Nodosilinea sp. FACHB-141: one gene and its partner. Each later gene encodes a partner of the first gene's protein in a complex. Links are inferred from orthologs where the notes say so. Each region holds a gene or a part of one and is shown on either strand. Other genes may lie near its edges.

The links. Proteins that work in one complex are often made in the same cells at the same time.
Region 2: the proteins of pheS (region 1) and pheT are in contact, whole or in part, in a crystal structure (PDB 6P24), measured with the Escherichia coli proteins. The link is inferred for Nodosilinea sp. FACHB-141 from one-to-one orthologs.

The regions. Positions count from the first base shown.
Region 1 is NZ_JACJPP010000022.1:122,852-125,984, reverse strand. Bases 174-2,936 are described here. They hold pheS (phenylalanine--tRNA ligase subunit alpha), read left to right. Parts: upstream 174-935; coding sequence 936-1,937; downstream 1,938-2,936. Other genes in these bases: H6F59_RS22910 (Zn-dependent hydrolase), read left to right, coding at 2,274-2,936; surE (5'/3'-nucleotidase SurE), read right to left, coding at 174-817. Outside these bases: more of surE, read right to left, coding at 1-173; more of H6F59_RS22910, read left to right, coding at 2,937-3,133.
Region 2 is NZ_JACJPP010000011.1:185,927-188,983, reverse strand. It holds pheT (phenylalanine--tRNA ligase subunit beta), read left to right. Parts: upstream 1-338; coding sequence 339-2,777; downstream 2,778-3,057. Other genes in the region: H6F59_RS09460 (DUF4349 domain-containing protein), read right to left, coding at 2,861-3,057.

The DNA of each region.
Region 1 (3,133 bases):
GCAGAGGCCGCTCACCCTGGGCTAAATCTAACAGATCGCCTACGGCAGTCAGGTTATATTGCAGCGGCGTAACCGAGATATAGCGATCGCGAATCGCTTGCACATCGGTCGGAATACCCGTCATGGCCTGAGTCAATTCGGGAGGCCAGCCTTGGTTAGGTAAGGGATCCTCGATGTCTTCGACGGCTTCCCCCGCTAGCCAGTAGTAGGTTTTGCCCCGAGGATCGAGGCGTTTTTCAAACTGGTCGAAATAGCGGCGAATGCCCTGGCGAGTAATCTTGGCCCCTTTGATCTCCGCTGCCGCCACCGCCGGCACGTTGACGTTGAGCAGCATGGGGCGCTCTAGGGGGAAACGATCGCGATCGCTTAGCAGATCGCGAATGAAGTCGGCAGCGGGGACGAAGCTGCCCTGGGTAAAGCTAGTCAGACTAACGGCGATCGCTGGAATGCCCTCCATTACCCCCTCCATCGCCGCCGACACTGTGCCGGAATAGACCACGTCGGTGCCCAGGTTAGCGCCGTGGTTAATGCCTGAGACCACAACCTCTGGGGGCGTTGCCATCAGCGCCCCCAGGGCCAGCTTGACGCAGTCGGCGGGGGTGCCAGAGCAACTCCAGGCTTCAATGTCATCTTTGAACACCGACTCGATCATCTCAGCACGAATTGGCTTGTGCATCGTGAGCCCATGGCCGGTAGCGGAACGCTCGCGATCGGGGCACACCACGGTAACCCGGTGACCCGCCGCCGCTAGGGTAGAGGCTAAGGTGCGCATCCCTAGGGCAAAAATACCGTCGTCGTTGCTGATGAGAATGTTCATGACTGTTCCCCCGCCACACTAAAATAATCAAAGCCCAAAGCTAGCCTAGAGCGCCAAGGTATTGCCCAGAGCTGGCCGGGCTAGCCTCCCTATATTGTTGTTGCACCATACACGCAGAATGACCGCCGCACCCACCTCGCTCGAAACCGACCTAATGGCCATGAAGGAGGCTGCTAGGAGCGCGATCGCCGCCGCCGCCACCCTAGATGAACTGGAGCAGCTGCGCATTGGCTACCTGGGCAAAAAGGGCCAACTCTCTAAAGTGCTGGGGGGCATGGGCAAACTCTCCGCCGAAGAGCGTCCCCGCATTGGTGCGTTGGCCAACGAAGTTAAAGAACTCATTCAAACCCAGCTTGATCAGGGCAAAAGTGCTTTAGAAGCCGCTCGCATTGAGGCTCAGCTGGCCACCGAAACCTTAGATGTCACTATGCCTGGCATCTTCCAACCCCAGGGCCGCATTCACCCCATCAATAGCATCATCGATCGCATCGTTGATATTTTTGTGGGGTTGGGCTATACCGTCGCCGATGGCCCCGAAATTGAGACTGACTACTATAACTTCGAAGCCCTTAACTTTCTGCCCGACCACCCGGCCCGCGATATGCAGGACACGTTGTACCTGCCCAATGGCCATCTGATGCGCACCCACACATCCAACACTCAAATTCGCTACATGCAGGCCAATGAGCCGCCCTTGAGGGCCGTTGCCATTGGGCGCTGCTATCGCCGCGACACAGTAGATGCCACCCACGCCGCCGTGTTTCACCAGATTGAGTTCTTCGCAGTGGATACAGACATTACCTTCACTGACCTGCGAGGCACCATCAAGGTGTTTCTAGAAGCGCTCTACGGCGAGATTCCCGTGCGGTTTCGGCCCAGCTTTTTCCCATTCACCGAGCCCTCTGCTGAAGTAGATGTAGAGTGGCAGGGCAAGTGGCTAGAGGTGCTGGGCTGCGGCATGATCGACCCCAACGTGCTGAAATCTGTCGGTTATGACCCTGAGGTTTACAGCGGCTTCGCGGCAGGACTAGGGGTAGAGCGCCTAGCCATGGTTCAGCACCAAATCGACGACATTCGCCGCCTTTACACCAGCGACCTGCGGTTTTTGCGACAGTTCTAAATACCTGCTAACCCTGGCCTGTTTAGGGGCAAGCTAGGGTTAGCTGAACCAAGTTCTTAAATGGCTGATGTGGCCCCCAGTTCAAAGCTCCGATTGCTTAGCGGTTCACCTATTCCGATACGGTAGGTCGCCGAGCTAAATCTCAGCGTTGCTGTTGCGGCTTCATTGGACCTTTCTAGCTATCGTTTCGCAGAAAGTTCTCTCTAAACAGAACTCTGCCAGGTCTCTGTATACAGTCTATTGTATACAGAGGCGTCACGGTTATATGATGGTCTGTAACGTTTTCTGGAGTCAAACGTTTCATCTCTTCACTGAACTCCTTTTAACTGAATACCTATGGCTCGCTTACAAACCCTTAGCATCAACGGCAAACGGCTCAATCAAAGCATTGACGATCTAGCCCAAATTGGGCAGCTCAGCAACGGCGGCATTTGTCGGCTGGCCTTTAGCTCAGAAGATATTCAGGGCCGCGAGCTGGTACGACGATGGATGGTAGAAGCAGGTTTGAGTACCTGTATTGACACCGCTGGTAACCTGATTGGTCGCCGCAATGGTCGCACCAACGCCCCAGCGATCGCCACTGGCTCCCATATCGACACAGTGCCCTGTGGCGGCAAATTTGACGGCAACCTGGGTGTGCTAGCGGGTATCGAAGTAGCCCGCACCCTTCAAGAAAACAACATCACCCTTGACCACCCCTTTGAGGTGATTGTGTTTGCCGACGAAGAAGACACTATGGTTGGCGGGCGTGCCATGGCCGGCACTGCCTCGCTCGATGCTGCCGACTACCACCGCAAAGACGGTCGCCCCATCGATGAGTGCGTCAACGCCGCCGGGGGAAATTGGGACCAGCTCTCTCTCTCCCAGCGCACTCGTGATGATATCTGTGCCTTTGTCGAACTCCACGTTGAACAGGGAGGAGTGTTAGAAACAGCTCAGAAACAAATTGGCGTAGTGCAGGGCATAGTGGGTATGCAGCGCTACCAAATCCACATCACTGGGCGGCCCAACCACGCTGGCACCACCCCTATGGATCAGCGTCAGGATGCTCTAGTAGCAGCAGCTCAGGTAGTTCTGGTGGTAAACCGTTTGGGCAAGCGCCCCCCCGCCCAGCAGGTGGCTACGGTGGGTGCTCTGCAAGTGTGGCCCAATGCTGACAACATTGTGCCAGGGCAAGTACAGTGCAGTATCGACGT
Region 2 (3,057 bases), on another replicon or contig:
AAGCGGTAATTAACCAGCAGCGGGGCAGTAACAGGGCAGCCCTAAGGCTGCGATCGCGGCAGCTATGGGGACCGGCCCCTCTCGGTAATGCCACATTACCCCAATTATTCCCTGTTTCAGAGAGGGGTTATAGCATTCACCTACAGGGATATATACTTCTGCCCAAAATCCAGGGGAAATGTGAAAAGTCGATAAACCCTTGCTTCCTATTCTCAATAGTGAATCAGGTGTGCAGTAGAGAGCTGGCGCCCTTGGGTAGATGCAATGCCCACGGGGTAGAATGTTTGGGCAATAAACCACAGCATTCTAGATTTTCTAACGGTCAAGACAGCCCCACCATGCGCATATCTCTGAACTGGCTCAATGAATACGTCAATGTCCAGCTTTCTGCCGAAGAGCTAGCCGATGCCCTAACCATGGCCGGGTTTGAGGTCGAAGACATTGAAGATAGACGCACTTGGGCCGATGGCGTGGTGGTTGGCCGAGTGGTAGAGCGCACCCCGCACCCCGATGCCGACAAGCTCAGCGTATGCGTGGTCGACATTGGCCAAGCCGATAGTTCAACTATAGTGTGCGGGGCTGCCAACGTGCGAGCCGACATCTATGTGGCGGTGGCTACCGTTGACACCTATTTGCCGGTCGTAGATTTGACCATCAAGCCCCGCAAGCTGCGCGGCGTGCCCTCAGCGGGCATGATCTGCTCCCTAGCAGAATTGGGGTTGGCGAAGGATTCTGAGGGCATCCATATTTTTGCGGCTGACAGCCTAGAGCTGGGGCAAGATGTGCGCCCCCTGCTCGGCCTAGACGATGTAATTCTCGATGTCACTTCGACAGCTAATCGGGCCGATGCCCTCAGCATGGTGGGCATTGCCCGCGAAGTGGCGGCAATTACGGGGGCCGAGCTGCACCTGCCGATCACCCAAGCGCCCGCAATACCGAAAAGCACCACGGCTCCGGAGATCGCCCTCCCGGATGAGAAGGCCTGCCCAATCTACATCGGCACGGTGTTGGAGAACATTGCCCTTGGCCCTTCGCCCCAGTGGTTGCAGCAGCGGCTGGTGGCGGCAGGCACTCGCCCCATTAATAATGTTGTGGATGTAACTAACTACGTGCTGCTGGAGTGGGGCCAGCCGCTACACGCCTTTGACCGCGATCGCCTGCTAACCACTGGGGACGCCCTCAACCTCGGCGTTCGCTACGCTCAGCCCGGCGAAACCCTAGTGACCCTAGATAGCCAAAAGCGTCAGCTTCAGCCCGAGACTCTATTGATTACGGCCAACGACCAACCTGTGGCCCTGGCGGGGGTGATGGGCGGTGAAGCCACTGAGGTCCACGACGGCACCCAGGCGATCATGCTAGAGGCCGCCTTTTTTGACGCGGCGGCGATTCGCAAGTCGGCCCGCAGCCAAGGGTTGCGTACCGAGGCTTCGGCCCGCTACGAGCGCGGTGTGAACCCGGCAGAGCTGGGGCTGGCCTGCGATCGCGCCCTGCAACTCCTACAAGAGCTAGCTGGGGCCACCGTCGTTGCCCAGACCACCGGCACCACTGTCCTTGGGACGGCCATTCCCGAGCGGGTGATTACCCTGCGGCTGAGCCGGGTAGCCCAACTACTGGGCAAAGTGATCAATCTGGGTGACCAGCCCCAAGACCTGCCGCCTGAGACCATTCAAAAGCTGCTAGAAACCTTGGGCTGCCAGGTAACTCCAACAGATGATACGGGCGTGTGGGCCGTAACCGTACCCCCCTATCGCTACCGCGATCTGGAGCGCGAGGTGGACTTGATTGAAGAAGTGGCCCGTCTCTACGGCTACAACCACTTTGCCGACACCCTGCCCCAAAAGGCGATCGGCGGCTTTTTGTCGGTGGAGGCAGCCCTGCGCCGCAAGCTGCGGGAGACGTTTCGGGCGGCTGGGCTGACGGAGTTGCTGCACTACTCGCTGACTAAGCCGGTTAGCGATCGCCAGGTCACCCTCGCCAACCCGCTTTTCCCTGAATATTCTGCCCTGCGCCAGGATCTGGTAGACGGGCTGATCGATGCCTACGAATTTAACCTCAACCAAGGAAACGGCCCCCTCAATGGCTTTGAGATTGGCCATATTTTTTGGCAGGATGAAACAGGCATTCATGAGGCTGAGGCCTTGGGCGGCATTGTCGGCGGTGATGGGCGATCGAGTCAGTGGGTTACCAGCGGTCAAGATCGCCCCCTTACCTGGTACGAGGCCAAAGGCATTCTCGACGGTGTCTTTAGCCGCTTGGGCCTGACGGTTGACTACCGCGCCGACAGCACCGACCCGCGCTTTCACCCCGGTCGAACCGCATCGCTGTGGGTGCGGGGGCGGTTAGAGCTAGGCCGTTTTGGTCAGCTCCATCCCCAGCTGCGCCAGCAGCGGGAGCTACCCGCCGAGGTGTATGTGTTTCAGCTCAACTGGTCAGCGCTGGAGACCTGCCTGGTGCCAGTGCTGCAAAGGTCGGTGAAGTTTGCCGCATACTCGACGTTTCCGGCCAGCGATCGCGACCTGGCTTTCTACGCTCCGCTCGAGGTTACCGTCGCTGACTTGACGACAACCATGACCAAAGCCGGGGGCAAACTGCTGGAGTCGGTCGCCCTATTTGACGAATACCGAGGCGAAAGCGTCCCCCAGGGGCAACGCAGCCTGGCCTTTCGTCTGGTCTACCGCTCCCCCGACCAAACCCTCACCGATGAAACGGTAGACCCTGTGCACCAAAAAGTGCGCGCCACCTTGGAGAAGCAGTTTGGCGTAACGCTGCGCAGCTAACTACAGCAGCGACATGCCACCGCCCCGTGTTCCCAACGGCTCCGCTTAGGGAACGTGGGGTTAGCTCTAACTAGGGCATGACCTTAACCATTGTCTGCCTCAGCCGGTTCGGGCTGTGCGGTGTGATGGTGCCACAGCCGATAGCCACCGTAGCCCACTGCTGCCAGCAGCACCCAATAGGGGCTAAAGGCCAGCAGCCAGAGCGCTAGCTTTAGCCCGCTGACGGTAAACGCTTTCACCGATTGAGTTGCCGATTCCCAGGTGTTGTCGAGGGTTTCAC